DNA from 2 places in the Shinella sp. Sh6 genome. Region 2 is predicted to be linked to the other one. Evidence: predicted binding sites of a transcription regulator. Region 2 holds the regulator's gene; the other holds the start of a gene.

Region 1 (9,685 bases), on a different replicon from region 2:
CTCGATCAGCGAGGTCGCGGCCTGCGCAAGGACGAGCGGTTCGGCCAGCGTCGCCGACAATTCCATGATCTCGATGCCGAAGCCCGGCTCGATGGTCTCGATCCGGTCGCACAGGAGTCGCGCCAGCCGCTTTTCGTCGCGCACCGGGCGCGCCGTGCCGATGCGGATGGCCTGCAGGGAATTGTCGACCCGGTGGAAGAGAAGGTCGAGGCGGCGGGCGCCGAGGCCGCGCTTCTCCAGCTCCCGGCAGAGATCGCCGATAAGGGCGACCGTATAGCGCGCGATGGTTTCGGGCGCGCCGATCGGCTCGCCGAAGACCCTTCGCGCAGAAACCCGTTCGGCATCGCGCAGCGGATCGACAGGCTCGCAGACCACACCCTGCAACTGGTCGAGCCGGCGGCCGAGGAGCGGGCCGAAGCGCTGGACGAGCGGCGCGCGTGGCACGGCGAGGACGTCGCCGATGGTGGAAAAGCCGAGCACATGCAGGCCCGCTGCGGTTTCCGGCGGAAGGCGAAGGCCCGGGATCGGCAGGGATGAGACGGCCTTCGCCCCCGCGCCGGTCGGAAGGATCGAGGTCGGATCGGCGAGGAACCGGGCGGCGGCATGGGCCGCGCCCCAGGTGTCGGCGATGGCGGCGCGCGCGAAAATGCCGGAGGTGCCGAGGCGGTTGACGAGGCCGGACAGCATGCGCGCCTCGCCGCCGTGCAGGTGGTCGGCGCCCGTCGTGTCGATGACGAGACCGTCCGGCGGATCGGGCGAGACGATGGGCGCATAGTGCTGCAGGGCCCAGAGCGCGAGGCGCTCCAACGCCGCCGCATCGGCAGCGGGATCGGCCGGCAGGGTCAGGATGTCGGGCACCAGCGCATGGGCCTTGGTGAGCGCCATGCCGATGCGAAGGCCCGCCTGCTCGGCCGGCCGGCTCACCGCCGTCAGGATGCGGCGCGACCCGTCGCGGCCGACGAGCACGAGCCGTTTGTCAGCCGGCGGCGCGGCGGCGCCCATGGCCCGCCGCAGGCGATCGATCGGCCAGCCGGGGAGAAAAAGCGATACGACCCTCGCCATCGGATGCCTCCACTTCGAATTCCGCCGTTTCGCCCGCCCGGCAGCGCATGAGTTCCAGAAGCCAGCGCGCCCGGCCGATGCCCGGCACGGGGAGCGGCGCGGACGGACGCTGGGAAACCCGCCAGCGCGTCACGGCGGCGGACGGCAGCGCAAAGGCATCCGCCTCCCGCCGGTGGCGAAAGCGGCGGAGCGCGATGGCAAGCGTGCCGCCGGCTTCCGCGGCAAGCTGCAGGCGCCGCGAGGCCGTCATCGACAGGCGCGCGACCTCCGCCACCACCGCGCCGAGCCCGCCATGGCGCAGCCCCTCCTCGAAACAAAGGAGCAGGCTCTTCTCGTCGCCCGCCTCCACATAGAGGACCCGGCCGGGGGCAAGGCCGGCCTGCGCCAGCGCCGGGGCGAAGAGATCGGGCCGCGTCAGGCACCAGAGCACCTGCCCTTTCGTGCGCGCGGCGATGCCGGCGGCAAAGAGCATGGCCGCCGCACCCTCGACGGCATCCGCGCCGCCGCCGCAGACCTCGTGCAGGCTGGCGAGCGCCAGGCCGCCGCCGGGAAGCCGCCCGTCGATCTCCGGCACGCCGAAGGGCAGCACCGCCCGGTCGCCCGCCGCACGGCCGTCGAACTGCCGGATGCGGTCGCGCAGATCGGCGACAACGGCATTTGCGGCGGCGGACATCGGCGTGGCGGCTCCCGGGTTTGACGGCACATGTTCTCTATTTGTTCACATCATGCGAAAGAGTCAACCGGACTCCCGCACGGGAAAGATCACAGTTTGAATCATCCCCTGGAACCAAGTCGCGCGATAAAAGTTCTCCTTCCGACATTCTCTCAATCCAGGCCCTCAATTCAGGAGACATGCCCATGGCTGACGAAAAGAGCACCGGCAAGCGCACGCTCGGCGTCGTCGAAGGTCGCGACACGGTTTCGCAGGAAGCGCGCAGCGCCGAGGCGGAGGCGACGATCAACGAGCAGATCGAGGCGTTGAAATCGGAAATCGGCCGGCTGAAGGAATCCGCCGGGCTGATCGCCGAAGGCACCGGCCAGCTGGCGGCCGCCAAGGCGGAATCCCTGCGCGACGACCTGCGCCAGACCATCCAGGCCAACCCCCTCGCCGCCCTCGCCGGCGCCGCCCTCATCGGCTACCTCTGCGGCCTGCGCCATCGGTGATCCTGCCGGCAACTCCGCTCACCGTCGTCATCCTCGGCCTTGAGCCGAGGATCCATGCCACGAACGCAGGGCGTGCCGAGGCATGTGGATGGTCGGGTCAAGCCCGACCATGACGGAGGAGACAAGGCAGGAGAAGAGAAGAAAAAGCCCGGCATTGCCGGGCTTTCCTGCATTCAGGGCCAATCGGCGCTCATCAGAACCAGCGCTGGCGGCGGGGCGGTTCGCTTTCGAGGGAACCGATGAGATAGCCGAGAACGATGCCGGCAAGGCCGGCCGTCAGGACGAGTGTCGAAACGGCGGCGGGGTGCTCGCGGGCCGCCTGGGCCACCGCCGCGCCCTCGTTGCGGACATAGCGGCTGGCGGAGCGGACCGCCGGGCGTGCCGCCTCCATCGCATTGCCGGCACGCTCGCGCATGGTGTCGTAGGCTTCGGCGCCCTTGTCGCCGAGGTCCTTCTGGAGCTGGGCGATTTCCGCGCGCAGGGCTGAAATCTGGGATTGAACGTCGTTGCTTGCCATTGCGGTCTCCTTGTCAGCAATGAGGGACCGAACGGATGAAGAGGCCTTCTGGTTCCGTCAGCTCGCCTGGCGTCGGCCGTCGCGGCGGATCTGCGAGGGCGTATCGCCGAAGGCCGCACGGAAGCGGCGGGTGAAGTGCGACAGGCTCTCGAAGCCGGTTTCCAGCGCGATCTCGATCAGCGGCTTGTTGGTGCGGATCACCATGGTGAACGCCGCGGCCATGCGGATGCGCATGTAGATCGTGCTCGGCGAGGCGCCCATGTCACCCTCGAACAGCCGTTCGAGCTGCCGGCGGGAAACGCCGGTCATGGTGGCGATGCTGTCGATGGAAAGAAGGTCTTCCGTGTGCTGCTCCATCATCATGATGGCGAGATGCACCCGGCGGTCGCGCGCCTCCAGCCCCAGCGGGTTGCGCGGCTGGAGGTCCGTCGCGTCGCGCCGGTGGCGGATCTGCAGGATTTCCAGCGCATTGCGCTCGGCCGCCTCGCCGACATGGTGGCGCACGAGCGTGGCGGCAAGGTCTGCGACGCTGCTGCCGCCGGCACAGGTGGCGACCTTGCCGTCGAAGCGGAAGATCTGCTCCGAGGTCGCCTCGATGTCGGGATAGCGGGCGCGGAAATCGCGGTGGTGCAGCCAGCTCACGCAGGCCGTATGCCCCTTGAGCAGGCCCGCCTCGGCCAGGATGAAGCTGCCCGTGCACAGGCCGATGAGCCCGACGCCGGCATTGGCCGCCTTGCGCAGGTAGGTCTTGGCATAGCTGTCGATCGGCTCCTCCACGCTGAGGAGCCCGCCGACGATGGCGATGTAGTCGAAACAGGAGGGATCGGCGAAGGGCGCGGTCGGCGCGACCTGAATGCCGCTGGAAGAGGAGATGAAGTTGCGCGTGCTGGAAAGCACGTCCCAGTCGCAATTGACGCGCCGGGAGCGATCCTCGCTGTCACTGGCAAGCCGTAGCGTATCGACGAACAGGGCAAAGGCGGAAAGGGTGAAACCCTTCGACAGGATGAAGCCGACGCGCAGCGCCTTCGGCGCCGACGCCCCGCCAATCTCCTTCGATGCGCGCACATCCACCGCCATCCGGGCCTCCCAAACCGCCACTGTCTGCTGTCATAACAGATTTCGCCGGTCCGCTCCATTCCTGCCGCGTACGAAAAAGCCGCCTTGCGGCGGCTTCTCGATGTCGGTTCGGCCCGACGTCAGTTCAGCGACGTCCATTGGCGCTGGACGTCGTCGGCATTCTTGTTGAGATGGACATGCGCATCGACATGATCGACCCATTCCAGCGGAATGAGGTGGTGCTTGCCGTCGGTGGAATCGCTCTTCGTAAGCTTGATGCGGCTTTCGCCGTCGAGATGGTCCACGGTGCCGACATGGCGGCCGTCTGCGGCACGCACTTCCATGTGTTCGCGAATGTCTGTTGCAGCAACCATTGGGGTTCTCCTTCATTTGGGATGACCCCAGGGGAACGCCGGACCCGGCGCGTGGTTCCGGCCCAGTTCCTCAATCCGACTTGGACTTGTGCTCGGGCTTGCCCTTGCGCTTGGTGGAGGCGAGCTCCTCCAGCTCCTTCTCGGACATGGATTTCTCCATGCCCTTCGAGGCGCCCTTGAGTTCGCTCTTCTTCATGTCGCCGCGCTTGGCGGCAAGGGCGGCGCCGGCGGCCTTCTGCTGTGCTTTCGATTTTGCGGGCATGGCATCCTCCTTGGCGATGATCCGATCAACCCGCAATCGCCTCGCGTTGTTCCTTGGCGTGCCTCAGCCGCGTTCCTTCACCGTCTCCATCGCCACGTTGGTCGAGGTGCTGGCGACATAGGGCAGGTTCGAGATTCGCTCGCCGAGGACGAGCCGGTATTTCTTGATGTCGCGCGTGCGGATCTTCAGGAGATAGTCGAAGCGGCCGGCGATCATGTGGCACTCCTCCACCTCCTTGATCTTCTTCACCGCCGCGTTGAAGCCGGTCAGCGCCGCCTCGTGCGTGTGGGTCAGCTTCACCTCGGCAAAGGCGATGTGGTCTAGGTTCATCTTCGACGGATCGAGGATCGCCTTGAAGCCCTGGATGAAGCCGTCGGCGATCAGCCGCTTGAAGCGGTTCTGGCACGGCGTCTTGGAAAGGCCGACCTTCTCCGCCAGCTCGGCCACCGGGATCCGGCCGTTTTCCGCCAGCTCCTCGAGTATCTTCCGGTCGAAGGCGTCCAATGAACTTTCAATCTGGGAAATATCAGGCAAATCGACCTCCGCATGGCTAAAAATAGACCCATATAGCCTAAATCATAATGATACGAAGTCCATATGCTTTTCGGCCGCGTGATATTGTCCGCACCGGCTTTCCCGGAACGAAGTCCTGCCGCGTTCCGACGAGACCGGGGGAGACGGATGCAAGACGACCGCTTCGATGCTAGCATGGCGCCGGACCTGTTCCGCCGCGGCATCCCAAGGCGGAACGCGCCTGCCGTCGCCTTCATCCGCTGACCTTCACGACACCAAACCGCTTCTCATAGGTCCTCCGATGCACAAGCCCGCCGACACCGCCGCCCCCTTCTCGCATTTCGCCCCGCCGATCCGCCCGCAGACGGACCTGCGACAGGCGATCACCGCCGCCTACCGCCGCCCCGAGACGGAATGCCTGCCGCCGCTCGTCGCCGCCGCGCGCGTTTCCGAGCGCGAGCGCTACGACATCCGCAGCACCGCCCGCACGCTGATCGAGGCGCTGCGCGCCAAGCACAAGGGCACGGGCGTCGAGGGCCTGGTGCAGGAATATTCTCTGTCGAGCCAGGAAGGCGTGGCGCTGATGTGCCTTGCCGAAGCCCTGCTGCGCATTCCCGACACCGATACGCGCGATGCGCTGATCCGCGACAAGATCGCCGAGGGCGACTGGACCTCCCATATCGGCGGCGGCAAGTCGATGTTCGTCAACGCGGCCACCTGGGGCCTCGTCGTCACCGGCAAGCTCACCTCGACGGTCAACGACCGCGGCCTTTCCGCCGCATTGACGCGCCTCATCGCGCGGGCCGGCGAGCCGGTCATCCGCCGCGGCGTCGACATGGCGATGCGCATGATGGGAGAACAGTTCGTCACCGGCGAGACGATCGACGAGGCGTTGAAGCGCTCCAAACCCCTTGAGGCCCGCGGTTTCCGCTATTCCTACGACATGCTGGGCGAGGCCGCGACGACGGCCGCCGACGCCGAGCGCTACTACCGCGACTACGAGGCCGCCATCCACGCCATCGGCAAGGCCTCGGCCAGGCGCGGCATCTATGAAGGCCCCGGCATTTCCATCAAGCTCTCAGCATTGCATCCGCGCTATGTCCGCGCGCAGGCCGAACGCGTCATGACCGAGCTTCTCCCGAAGGTGAAGGCGCTCGCCGCCATCGCCAAGGGGTACGACATCGGTCTCAACATCGACGCCGAGGAAGCCGACCGGCTGGAGCTTTCGCTGGACCTCCTCGAAAGCCTCGCCCTCGACGAGGACCTCAAGGGCTGGAACGGCCTCGGCTTCGTCGTGCAGGCCTATGGCAAGCGCTGCCCCTTCGTGCTCGACTACATCATCGACCTTGCCCGCCGCGCCGGCCGGCGCATGATGGTGCGCCTCGTCAAGGGCGCCTATTGGGACGCCGAGATCAAGCGCGCCCAGCTCGACGGTCTCGACGGCTTTCCGGTCTACACCCGGAAAATCTACACGGACGTCGCCTATGTCGCCTGCGCGCGCAAGCTGCTCGCCGCGACGGATGCCGTCTTCCCGCAGTTCGCCACGCACAACGCGCAGAGCCTTGCCACGATCTACCAGCTCGCAGGTCCCGACTTCACCGTCGGCAAGTACGAGTTCCAGTGCCTGCACGGCATGGGCGAGCCGCTCTACGACGAGGTGGTCGGCAAGGACAAGCTCGACCGGCCCTGCCGCATCTACGCCCCCGTCGGCACGCATGAGACGCTGCTGGCCTACCTCGTCCGCCGCCTTCTGGAAAACGGCGCCAACTCCTCCTTCGTCAACCGTATTTCCGACCCGAAGGTCTCGGTGGAATCGCTGATCGCCGATCCGGTCGACATCGTCGCCGCCATGCCCGTCGTCGGCGCGCAGCACGACCAGATCGCCCTGCCGGACGACCTCTTCGGCAAGGCCCGCAAGAATTCCAGGGGCCTCGACCTCTCCAACGAGGTGACGCTTGCCGGCCTTTCGACCGAGCTTGCCGGCACCGCCGCCCGTGAATGGCATGCCGCGCCGCTTCTGGCCGACGGCACGGCCGAGGGCGAGACGAGCGACGTGCTGAACCCGGCCGACCATCGCGACGTCGTCGGCCGCGTCACCGAGATCCGCGCCGAGGATGGCGAGCGCATCGTCGCCATGGCCGCCGAACACGGCGCTGCCTGGGCCGCGACCGCACCCGCCGAGCGCGCCGCCAGCCTCGACCGGGCAGCGGACATCATGGAAGGCCGCATCGAAGCGCTGATGGGCATCATCATGCGCGAGGCCGGCAAGTCGGCGGCCAACGCCATCGGCGAGGTGCGCGAGGCGGTCGACTTCCTGCGTTATTACGCCGAACAGGCCCGCCGCACGCTCGGCCCGGCGCACCTGCCGCTCGGGCCCATCGTCTGCATCAGCCCGTGGAACTTCCCGCTCGCCATCTTCACCGGACAGGTCGCCGCCGCCCTCGTCGCCGGCAACAGCGTGCTGGCCAAGCCCGCCGAGGAGACGCCGATCATCGCCCATGAGAGCGTGAAAATCCTGCACGAGGCCGGCGTTCCGGTCGGCGCGCTGCAGTTCGTGCCCGGCGCGGGCCGCGTCGGCGCCGCCCTCGTCGGCGCGTCGAAGACGGCCGGCGTCATGTTCACCGGCTCGACGGAAGTCGCCCGCCTCATCCAGGCGCAGCTTGCCGAACGGCTTTCGGCCGGCGGCAAGCCGATCCCGCTGATCGCCGAGACGGGCGGGCAGAACGCCATGATCGTCGATTCCTCGGCGCTCGCCGAGCAGGTCGTCGGCGACGTCATCGCTTCGGCCTTCGACAGCGCCGGCCAGCGCTGCTCGGCGCTGCGCGTGCTGTGCCTGCAGGACGACGTCGCCGACCGCACGCTCGCCATGCTGAAGGGTGCGCTGAAGGAACTGTCGCTCGGCTGCACGGACAGCCTCAACGTCGATATCGGCCCCGTCATCACGGCGGAGGCGCGCGACGGCATCGACAAGCATATCGAACGCATGCGCGGCCTCGGCAACACGGTCGAGCAACTGCCGCTGCCGGCCGGCACGGAGCACGGCACCTTCGTTGCGCCGACCATCATCGAGCTGAAGACGCTTTCCGACCTGAAGCGCGAGGTCTTCGGCCCCGTGCTGCACGTCATCCGCTTCCGCCGCGCCGATCTCGACAAGCTGATCGACGACATCAACGCCTCGGGCTACGGCCTCACCTTCGGCCTGCACACGCGCCTCGACGAGACGATCGCGCATGTCGTCAGCCGCATCAAGGTCGGCAACGTCTACGTCAACCGCAACATCATCGGCGCGGTCGTCGGCGTGCAGCCCTTCGGCGGACGCGGCCTTTCCGGCACCGGCCCCAAGGCGGGCGGCCCGCTCTATATCGGCCGCCTCGTGCAGAAGGCCCCCGTGCCGCCGCAGCAGGATTCGGTGCATACCGATCCGGCGCTGCGCGACTTCATCACCTGGCTCGACCGCAAGGGCAAGGCGGCGGAAGGCGAGACGGCGCGCAGCTTCGCCAACCGCTCGGCGCTCGGCCTCGAACGCGAGCTGCCGGGCCCGGTCGGCGAACGCAACCTCTATGCGCTGCATCCGCGCGGCCGCGTGCTGCTCGTTCCGAAGACGGAAGAGGGCCTGCTGCGGCAGGTCGCCGCCGCGCTCGCGACGGGCAATGCGGTCGCCATCGACGACGTCGCGTCCCTGAAGCCGGCGCTTTCGGACCTGCCGGCCTCTGTCGCGGCCCGCCTGTCCTGGTCGGCGGACTGGGAGAAGAGCGGCCCCTTCGCCGGCGCGCTGGTCGAGGGCAATGCACAGGACGTGCGCAACGCCACCCGCAAGATCGCGGCGCTTTCCGGCCCACTCGTGCTGGTTCAGGCTGCATCGAGCGAGGAGCTGGCGAGCGATCCGGAAGCCTATTGCCTCAACTGGCTGCTGGAAGAGGTCTCGACCTCGATCAACACGGCCGCCGCCGGCGGCAACGCCAGCCTGATGGCGATCGGCTGACGCCGGTCCGGCAAGGCGCCACCCCGGCGCCTTGCCTAGCGGGCGAACTTTCGTACGCCGGCGACACAGGCGACGACGGCGAGTGTCGTCGCCACCATCAGCGGACTGACCTTCTCGTGCAGCAGGCCGGCGGCCAGAAGCAGGCCGAAGAAGGGCTGGAGCAGTTGCAGCTGGCCGACCGCCGCGATGCCGCCGAGCGCAAGGCCGCGATACCAGAAGACGAACCCCACCAGCATGCTGAAGACCGAGACATAGGCGAGCCCAGCCCATGCGCTGCCGGCAATGCCCTGCCAGGTTCCCGGCAGCGAAGCGAGCGCGATCACCGCCATCAGCGGCAGGGAGAGGACGAGCGCCCAAGAGATGACCTGCCAGCCGCCGAGACGGCGCGAGAGCTTCGCGCCTTCCGCATAGCCGAGCCCGCAGGCAAGGACGGCCGCGATCATCAGGAGGTCGCCGGCAACGGAAATCTCGCCGCCGGCACTCAGCGCGAAACCGGCGACCGTCGCACTGCCGAGGCAGGAGAACAGCCAGAACATCGGCTTCGGCCGCTCCCCGCCGCGAAGGACGCCGAAAACGGCGGTGGCGAGCGGCAAGAGGCCGATGAAGACGATGGAATGCGCCGCCGTGACATATTGCAGGGCGAAGGCCGTCAGGAGCGGAAAGCCGACGACGACGCCGAGCGCAACGATGACGAGCGAGAGGAGATCGCCGCGCGACGGCTTCTCCTGCCGCAGCGCAAGAAGCAGCGCCGCACC
Region 2 (9,685 bases):
GCCGGTCTCCAAGGGCTACCAGGAAACGCGCGACCTCGTGCGCTCCCACAAGCTGGTGACGGTGTGCGAGGAGGCGGGCTGCCCGAATATCGGCGAGTGCTGGGACAAGAAGCACGCGACCTTCATGATCATGGGCGAGATCTGTACGCGCGCCTGCGCCTTCTGCAATGTGGCGACGGGCAAGCCGAATGCGCTCGACATGGAAGAGCCGGAGAACGTCGCCAAGGCCGTCAAGCAGATGGGCCTTTCCCACGTCGTCATCACCTCCGTCGACCGTGACGACCTCGACGACGGCGGTGCCGAACATTTCGAGAAGGTGATCTGGGCGATCCGCGCGGCATCCCCCGCGACGACCATTGAAATCCTGACGCCCGACTTCCTGAAGAAGCCGGGTGCGCTGGAGCGCGTCGTCGCCGCCAAGCCCGACGTCTTCAACCACAATCTGGAGACCGTGCCGGGCAATTACCTGACCGTGCGTCCCGGCGCGCGCTACTTCCATTCCCTGCGCCTCCTGCAGCGCGTGAAGGAACTGGATCCGACCATGTTCACCAAGTCGGGCATCATGGTGGGCCTCGGCGAGGAGCGCAACGAAGTGCTCCAGCTCATGGACGACCTCAGGACCGCCGACGTGGACTTCCTCACCATCGGCCAGTATCTCCAGCCGACCCGCAAGCACCACAAGGTGGACCGCTTCGTGACGCCGGAAGAGTTCAAGTCCTACGAGACCGTTGCCTATACCAAGGGCTTCCTGATGGTCTCCTCGAGCCCGCTGACGCGCTCCTCGCACCATGCCGGCGACGACTTCGCCCGGCTGCGCGCCGCCCGCGAGCGCAAGCTGCTTGCTGCCGCCGAATAGGCGACTTTTTGTCCTTCCAATGAAAAACCCCGCCGTCCTTTCGGACGGCGGGGATTTTGTTTGCGCGCCGGTTTCTCAGCGCTTGGAGACGGGCACGTAGTCGCGCTTCGGGGCACCGACATAGAGCTGGCGCGGGCGGCCGATACGCTGTTCCGGGTCTTCGATCATCTCGTTCCACTGGGCGATCCAGCCGACCGTGCGGGCGAGGGCGAAGAGCACGGTGAACATGGTGGTGGGGAAGCCCAGCGCCTTCAGCGTGATGCCGGAATAGAAGTCGATGTTCGGATAGAGCTTCTTCTCGATGAAGTAATCGTCCGTCAGGGCGATGCGCTCCAGCTCCATCGCGACTTCCAGCATCGGGTCGTCCTTGATGCCGAGCTCGTTCAGAACCTCGTGCGTCGTCTTCTGCATGATGCGCGCGCGCGGGTCGTAGTGCTTGTAGACGCGGTGGCCGAAGCCCATCAGGCGGAACGGGTCGTTCTTGTCCTTGGCCTTGGCGATATATTCCGGAATGCGGTCCACCGAGCCGATCTCGGCGAGCATGTTGAGCGCAGCCTCGTTGGCGCCGCCATGGGCGGGGCCCCACAGGCAGGCGATGCCGGCCGCGATGCAGGCGAACGGATTGGCACCCGAGGAGCCGGCAAGGCGCACGGTCGAGGTCGAGGCGTTCTGCTCGTGGTCGGCGTGCAGGATGAAGATGCGGTCCATGGCGCGCGAGAGCACCGGATTGGCCACATACTCCTCGCAGGGAACGGCAAAACACATGCGCAGGAAGTTCGACGCATAGTCGAGGTCGTTCTTCGGGTAAACGAAGGGCTGGCCGATATGGTACTTGTAGGCCATGGCGGCGATGGTCGGCATCTTGGCGATCATGCGCAGCGAGGCGACCATGCGCTGGTGCGGGTCGGTGATGTCGGTGGAGTCGTGGTAGAAGGCCGAGAGCGCGCCGACGACGCCGCACATGACGGCCATCGGGTGGGCGTCGCGGCGGAAGCCGGTGAAGAACTTCGACATCTGCTCGTGCACCATGGTGTGGTGCGTCACGCGATAGTCGAAGTCGTCCTTCTGCGTCTTGGTCGGCAGCTCGCCGTACAACAGAAGGTAGCAGACTTCGAGGAAGTCGCCGTGCTCGGCAAGCTGCTCGATCGGGTAGCCGCGGTGAAGGAGCACGCCCTCGTCGCCGTCGATATAGGTGATCTTCGATTCGCACGAGGCGGTGGACGTGAAGCCCGGGTCGTAGGTGAAGGCGCCGGTGTTCTTGTAGAGCGTGCCGATGTCGATCACATCGGGACCGATCGTGCCGGAGCGCGTCGGCAGTTCGACTGTCTTGCCACCGATCGATACGTCCGCTTTTGTTTCTGTCATCACGTTTCTCCGTTGTTTCGAATGGTGGCACGATATCGTGCCGCAGTCATGCACACGTTGAATCTGCTAGCCCATTTGCCATGCCCTGCCAAGCAAGACGAAAGGCAAATTGTGCAATGCGGAAACGGGTTTTCCGGCAACGCAATATCTACCCTTTCGGCGAAGTTGCAAGCAACCTTTGCGCGTGCCCGCCATATTGCGGAGGTGGCATCCTTTCTGTCTGGCTTAGTATCTGGCGCGCCAACCCGGGATTGAAGTTCCCGCCTTTCGGTTGCACAGTGGCGGGGTGAACGGTGGAGGCCGGGATCATGGCCGAAGGGAAAATCGCAGACCGGCGGGACATGCCCGAGGCGCTCGCCTGGCGGGACCTGCCAGCCGACGCCGCCCCGCTGCCTGTGCAGGCGCCCGCGCGAACCGTGCCGGCTTTCCTGCGGCGGGCCTTGCTTGACCTTTCGCTTCGCCTTGCAGGGCGCGAGGCGGTGGCGGATGCCTTTGCACGGGAAAGGGCGCACGGGCACTTCTTCCTCTTCGTCCCGGTCTTCCTCGGCATCGGCGCGGGCCTCTGGTTTTCGGCGGCTTCCGATCCCTCGCTCCCGACGATCCTCCTTTTCGCCTGCGCCGCACTCTGGCCGGCGCTGCGCCTGCGCCATCGGGAGGACTGGGCGGCGCTTGCGGCGGGGGCGGCATTCCTCGTGCCGGTGGGCATGCTGCTTGCCGCGGCCGAAAGCGCCCGGCTCGATACCGTTCTCCTCGATGCGCCGGTCACCACGCAGATCACCGGGCGCGTGCTGTCGCGCGAAGCCGACGGGCGCGGGGCGATCCGCTACCGCGTCGCGCTGGAGCGCACGGCGGATCCGGTGCTGAAGCGCCAGCCGGGCATCGTGACGGTCCTTGCCCGAAGCCGCCACGAGCCGATCCCCATCGGCAGCGGCATTGCCGGGCGGGCCCGCCTCAGCCCGCCCTCGGGACCCGCGCTCGCCGGCCTCAACGATTTCGCCTTCGACGCCTATTTCGCGGGAACCGGCGCAGTCGGCTATTTCTACCGCGCGCCGCTGGCGGCGGCCGCCTCCGAACCCGGCCTCGAAGCGCGGTTCCGCCAGATGATCGCCGGCTGGCGCGACAACCTCACCGAGCATATCCGCGGCCGGATCGGTGGCGATGCGGGCGCGATCGCCGCCGCGCTGGTGACGGCCGAGGAACGGGCGATCAGCCCGCAAACGGTCGAGGCGCTGCGGCAGGCGGGCCTTGCCCATGTGCTTGCCATTTCCGGGCTCAACATGGTGCTGGCGGCCGGCACCTTCCTTGTCGGCGCGCGCATGCTGATGGCGCTGATCCCCGGCTTTGCCGAGCGCTATCCCGCCAAGAAGTTCGCCGCCGCCGGCGCGCTCGTCATGGTCACGCTCTATATCCTCGTCTCGGGCGGGGCGATCTCGGCGGTGCGCTCATGGATCATGATCTGCGTCATGCTGGTGGCCGTGCTCTTCGGCCGGTCCGCCATCAGCCTGCGCAATGTCGCGCTCTCGGCGATCCTCATCCTCGCCGTCACGCCGTCTGCCGTCACCAATCCGGGCTTCCAGATGTCCTATGCCGCAACGCTCGGCCTCATCGCCGGCTATGCCGCCTGGCGCGAGCGGCCGGTGCGCAGGGAGAGCCGGGGAGGGCGGCTCCGGCTTCTCGGCGGGGCGGCCGGCCGCTTCCTCGGCGGCCTTCTTCTCTCATCGCTGATCGGCGGTTTTTCGACGCTCATCTATTCGGTCGGCCATTTCCACCGCATCCCGGCCTACGGGCTTGCCGGCAACATCCTTGCCATGCCGGTCATCAGCGCCATCGTCATGCCTTTCGGCCTTGCCGCCGTGCTGCTGATGCCCTTCGGGCTCGATGCCATCCCCTTCGCGATCATGGGCAAGGGCATCGAATGGATGATCGCGCTCTCGGCATGGGTGGCCGGCTGGAAGGGCGAGATCGTCACCGGCCGCATCCCGCTTGCCGCTTTCCTGCTGATCGCCCTCGGCGGCGGCCTCGTCTGCCTCCTGCGCACGCGGCTTCGCCATGCCGGAACGGCGCTCGCCCTCCTCGGCCTCGTCCTTGCCTTCCGGACCGATGGGCGGGCGCCTGAAGTGCTCGTATCGGAGGACGGCCGGCTCGTCGCCATATTGGGAAAGGAAAGCGTATCGACGAACCGCGCGCGGCCGCCGGATTTCATCTGGTCGCAATGGCGAAGGGCGCTGCGACTCGCCGATCCGCAAAAGCCAGCCCTGCGCAGGACCGCGGGCCTTGCCGTGGAGGACACCTCGAAGCCCGAGGTCACCGGCAAAAGGCCGCGCCGAAAGGCCGACCGCGAAAAGGCAGGAACGGCAATGGCGTCCGCCCTTGCCGCAGCAAGAAGCAGCAACGCCTTCGTCTGCGAGGCGAAAGCCTTCTGCGCCGCGGTCTCGCCCAGCGGCTGGCGGATCGTCGCGCTGGAGGACACGGCCTTCCTCGGCACGGCCTGCGATGCCGCAGACCTCGTCGTCGTGCCCTATGCCCTGAGGCTTGACGCCTGCCGCTCCGGCGCAAGGCTGGTGACGGCGCGGCATCTGCGCCGGAGCGGCGCATTGGAGATCGGGCCAGCGACCGGGCCGGAAGCATCAAGCCTTGCGCAGGCCCATGTCACGCAGGCGGTGGAAAGCGTCGACCGCCCCTGGTCGCGTCATCGCACCTACGATTGGCGCACCGGCCGCTTCGAGCCTCCGGCAAGCGGGCAGGCGGAGGATCAGTTGTAACGGCGGATGAGGCCGACGAGTTTGCCCTGGATCTTCACGCGGTCCGGGCCGAAAATGCGGGTCTCGTAGGCCGGGTTGGCGGCTTCGAGCGCGATGGAGGCGCCCTTGCGGCGGAAGCGCTTCAGCGTCGCTTCCTCGTCGTCGACAAGCGCCACGATGATCTCGCCCGGATTGGCGGTGCTGCCATTGCGGATGATGACCGTGTCGCCGTCGAGGATGCCGGCCTCGATCATCGAATCGCCGCGCACTTCCAGCGCATAATGGTCGCCGCTGCCGATCATCTCGGCGGGCACAGTGATGTCGTGCGTGTTGTTCTGGATGGCCGAGATCGGCACGCCGGCGGCAATGCGCCCCATGACGGGCACCGAAACGGATGTGGAAATCTCCGGCACGGCCGGCGTGCGCGCGGCGGGAGCGGCCGGCGCCTGCTGCTTGCCCCGGCTTCCCTCGATGACGGAGGGGGAGAAGCCGCGACGGGGCTGGAGGCTCGTCGAATAGGCCTCGGGCAGCTTGATGACCTCCAGCGCCCGCGCCCGGTTGGGAAGGCGGCGGATGAAGCCGCGCTCCTCGAGCGCCGTGATGAGGCGGTGGATGCCCGATTTCGACGCCAGGTCCAGCGCGTCCTTCATCTCGTCGAAGGATGGAGGAATGCCCGATTCCTTCATACGCTCATGGATGAACAGGAGGAGTTCCTGTTGTTTGCGCGTCAGCATGGCATCCCCGTTGAGAATCGTGAAACAAATCCAGAACAGACACTATCCGTTCCGCATGTGTTCCGCAAGGGCTTCCTGAACAATAATATGACTGTTCAGGCCTCGGGATCGCGCAGGAGCAGGACGTCGCAGGGGCTGCCGGCGGGCACGGCAGGCGCGCCCGGCGGGCGCACGAGCAGGCCTTCCGCCGCGGCGAAGATCTTCATCATTGACGAATCCTGCCTGTCGAACGGCGTGACGGAGAGCGCGCCGGAGGCAGTGCGCTCGACACGCGCGCGGACATAATCCTGCCGGTGGTCGTTTTCTCCGAGCGGAACGGCGGTGACGGCGGGGCACAGGCGGCTGCGGGCGGGAAGATGCGCCAGACGCCGCACGAGCGGCTCGAGGAAGAGCAGCGAGCAGACGAGGCTGGACACGGGATTGCCCGGCAGGCCGACGACGCGGATATCGCCGAGCCGGCCGACCATCAGCGGCTTTCCGGGGCGCATGGCAATGCGCCAGAAGTCGAGTTCCATGCCGGCTTCGCCAAGCACGGGCCGAACGAGGTCGAAATCGCCGACCGAAGCGCCGCCGAGCGTCACCAGCACGTCGATGTCGCGCGAAAGCGCCTCGCGCACCGCGGCGAGGATGGCCTCCCTGTCGTCGGCGACGATGCCGAGGTCGATCACCTCCGCGCCCGCCTCGCGCGCAAGGGCCGCGACGCCGTAGGTGTTGGAGGCGACGATCTGGCTTTCGCCGGGCGGCGTGCCGGGGCGCACGAGCTCGTCGCCGGTCGCCAGCAGCGCGACGCGGGGGCGGGCATAGACCGTCAGGTCCGGATGGTTCATCGCCGCGGCGACCGTCAGGCGGCCGGCATCGAGGACGTCGCCGGCCTTCAGCACGATCTCGCCTTCGGAGAAATCCTGCCCGCGCGGGCGGATGTGGCGGCCTTTCGGCGTCAGGAAGGTCGTGCGGATGCGGCCGTCCTCCAGCACTTCGGCATCCTCCTGGAGAAGGACGGTATCGGCGAAGGCGGGCAGCGGCGCGCCGGTGAAGATGCGCACGGCCTCGCCCGGGCCGGCCGTTCCCGCGAAGGCGTGTCCGGCGGAAGAGGTGCCCGCGACCTTGAGCACCGAGCCGAGCTCGGCGATATCGGCATGGCGGACGGCATAGCCGTCCATCGCGGAATTGTCGAAGGGCGGCTGGGTGAGGCGGGCTGCCACGTCGCGGGCGAGCACGCGGCCGGCGGCCTCGTGCAGCGCGACCGTCTCCGTCCGCTCCACCGGCCTTGCGGCGGAAAGCAGGCGCTCCAGCGCATCGGCGACGGGAAGCAGCGCCATCAGGCCTTCGCCCCGCGCCTGTAATCGCCCGAGCGGCCGCCGGACTTTTCGAGAAGGCGGATGCCGCCGATCTCCATTTCGCGGTCGGCGGCCTTGGCCATGTCGTAGATGGTGAGGCATGCGACGCTGACGGCTGTCAGCGCCTCCATCTCCACGCCGGTGCGGCCGGTGAGCTTGGCCATCGCCTCGACGCGAAGGCCGGGCAGGGCGCGATCCTCGCGGATCTCCACCGTCACCTTGGTCAGCATCAGCGGATGGCAGAGGGGGATGAGGCTCGACGTCTGCTTGGCGGCCATGATGCCGGCAAGGCGCGCCGTGCCGATCACGTCGCCCTTCTTGGCGTCGCCCTTGAGGATGAGGTCGAGCGTTGCCGGCGCCATGCGGATGAAGCCTTCGGCAAGGGCGATGCGTACGGTCTCCGTCTTGTCGCCGACATCGACCATGTGCGCCTCGCCCGAGGCGCCTATATGGGTGAGCGTGCGGGTGTCTTCCGCCATCATTCCGCCGCCAGCATGCCGGCATCGCCCGTCAGCAGTTCGCGCGTCGCCGCCGTCACGTCGTCCTTGCGCATCAGGCTTTCGCCGACGAGGAAGGTGGAAATGCCGACCTTGCCGAGGCGCACGCAATCGGCATGCGTGAAGATGCCGCTCTCGCCGACGAGCAGCCGGTCGTCCGGCACCATGCCGGCGAGCTTTTCAGAGACCGCGAGGTCCACCTCGAAGGTGCGCAGGTTTCGGTTGTTGACGCCGACGAGCCTGGATTTCAGCTTCAGCGCGCGCTCCATCTCGGGCTCGTCATGCACCTCGATCAGCACATCCATGCCGAGCGAGAAGGCGGCGTCTTCCAGCGCCTTCGCGGTGTCGTCGGAAAGGGATGCCATGATGAGGAGGATGCAATCCGCGCCCCAGGCGCGCGCCTCAAGCACCTGATAGCTGTCGAACATGAAGTCCTTGCGCAGGGCCGGCAGGCCGCAGGCCGCACGGGCGGCGGTGAGGAATTCCGGCGCGCCCTGGAAGCTCGGCGTGTCGGTGAGGACGGAAAGGCAGGCAGCGCCCCCTGCCTCGTAGGCCTTTGCCAGCGCCGGCGGATCGAAATCCGGACGGATGAGACCCTTGGAGGGGCTGGCCTTCTTGATCTCGGCGATGAGGCCGAAACGGCCTTCCGCCTTGCGGTCCTTGAGGCTTGCGAAGAAGCCGCGCGGGGCCTCCTGGTCGCGGATGCGGGCGCGAAGCTCGGCGGTAGAGACGCGGGCCTTGGCGGCGGCGATCTCCTCCAGCTTGTAGGCCTCGATCTTCTTGAGGATATCGGTCATGGCCAATCCTACTCCGCGGCGGCTTCGTTGGAAACCGTGACGAGACGGTCCAGCGCGGCGCGGGCGCGCCCGCTCTCCAGCGCCTCGGTCGCAAGGCGCATGCCGTCCTTCAGCGTCTCCGCCTTGCCGGCGACGACGAGCGAGGCGGCCGCGTTGGCAAGCGAGATGTCGCGGTAGGGCATGTGTGCGCCGCCGAGCACGGACAGGAGCGCGGCGGCATTGTGCGCGCCGTCGCCGCCGCGAAGATCGTCGAGCGTTGCCGGCGGAAGGCCGAAATCGGCGGGGGTCAGCTCGAAGGTGCGGATCTTGCCGTCTTCCAGCGCGGCGACCTGCGTCGTGCCGGTCGTGGTGATCTCGTCGAGGCCTTCGCCGTGCACGACCCAGATGCTCTCCGAGCCGAGATCACGCATCACCTCGGCGATCGGCACCAGCCATTGCGGCGAGAAGACGCCGAGGAGCTGGCGCTTGACGCCGCCGGGATTGGAGAGGGGGCCCAGCAGGTTGAAGATCGTGCGCGTGCCGAGCTCGACTCGCGAGGGTCCCACATGCTTCATCGCCGGGTGGTGGAGCTGCGCGAACATGAAGCCGAGGCCGGCATCGTGCACGCAGCGCGAGATATCGGCCGGGCCGATGTCGAGCTTGACGCCGAGGCAGGAGAGGGCGTCCGCCGTGCCGGACTTGGAGCTCAGGGCCCGGTTTCCGTGCTTGGCGACGGGAACGCCGGCGCCGGCGGTGATGATCGCCGCCAGCGTCGAGATGTTGTAGGTGCCCGCGCCGTCGCCGCCCGTGCCGACGATGTCCATGGCATCGGCAGGCACGGAGACCGGCAGCATGCGCGCGCGCATCGAGCCGACGGCGCCGTAGATCTCGTCCACGGTCTCGCCGCGCACGCGCAGCGCCATCAGGAAGCCGCCGATCTGCGAGGGCGTGGCGGCACCGGACATGATGATCTCGAAGGCGCCGCGGGCGTCCTCGCGGTCGAGCGCCTTTCCGGCGGCGACCTTGGCGATATAGGATTTCAGGTCGGACATGCGGCTTCCGCCTCCTTCATCGCGTGCTTTGTTCGGCAAGCGTCCGGTTGATGGAAACGCCGTAGGTCGTCTGGAGCGAGCTGACCATCTGGTCGAGGATATCGTCGCCGCTGGCGCGGGCGACGGCGACGATCTGCTGCTCGTCGTTGGAGAGCGCGTCGGGCGCCGCATCCGCGTTCACCTCGGTCACCTTCAGGAGGATCTGGCCTTCGCCGTCGACGCCGGGCGTGTTGGCGACGACGCCGAGCGGGCCGGAGAAGGCGGCATTGACGGCCTCGGGGCTCAGCACCGGATCCTGCGCGCCGCGATGAAGGCCTGTCTTGGTCT

What was found. The regulator LexA, encoded in region 2, represses DNA repair genes until DNA is damaged. The targets are predictions, from matches to a motif close to TGTTCNNNNTGTGTTCNG.
Region 1: the regulator LexA is predicted to act here: its motif matches at 1,767-1,784, upstream of ACZ5TO_RS18580 (ImuA family protein).

The regions. Positions count from the first base shown of each region.
Region 1 is NZ_AP044006.1:37,727-47,411, reverse strand. It holds gene ACZ5TO_RS18585 (DUF6504 family protein) at 1-1,062, opposite strand, end outside; gene ACZ5TO_RS18580 (ImuA family protein) at 977-1,735, opposite strand; gene ACZ5TO_RS18575 (hypothetical protein) at 1,921-2,226, shown strand; gene ACZ5TO_RS18570 (hypothetical protein) at 2,420-2,743, opposite strand; gene ACZ5TO_RS18565 (GlxA family transcriptional regulator) at 2,801-3,820, opposite strand; gene ACZ5TO_RS18560 (DUF2171 domain-containing protein) at 3,940-4,173, opposite strand; gene ACZ5TO_RS18555 (DUF3008 family protein) at 4,244-4,435, opposite strand; gene ACZ5TO_RS18550 (Lrp/AsnC family transcriptional regulator) at 4,499-4,969, opposite strand; gene putA (trifunctional transcriptional regulator/proline dehydrogenase/L-glutamate gamma-semialdehyde dehydrogenase) at 5,250-8,930, shown strand; gene ACZ5TO_RS18540 (DMT family transporter) at 8,966-9,685, opposite strand, start outside.
Region 2 is NZ_AP044005.1:1,567,522-1,577,206, forward strand. It holds gene lipA (lipoyl synthase) at 1-856, shown strand, start outside; gene gltA (citrate synthase) at 932-2,221, opposite strand; gene ACZ5TO_RS07745 (ComEC/Rec2 family competence protein) at 2,530-4,983, shown strand; gene lexA (transcriptional repressor LexA) at 4,974-5,696, opposite strand; gene ACZ5TO_RS07755 (molybdopterin molybdotransferase MoeA) at 5,792-7,015, opposite strand; gene moaC (cyclic pyranopterin monophosphate synthase MoaC) at 7,015-7,512, opposite strand; gene trpC (indole-3-glycerol phosphate synthase TrpC) at 7,512-8,327, opposite strand; gene trpD (anthranilate phosphoribosyltransferase) at 8,336-9,358, opposite strand; gene ACZ5TO_RS07775 (peptidylprolyl isomerase) at 9,375-9,685, opposite strand, start outside.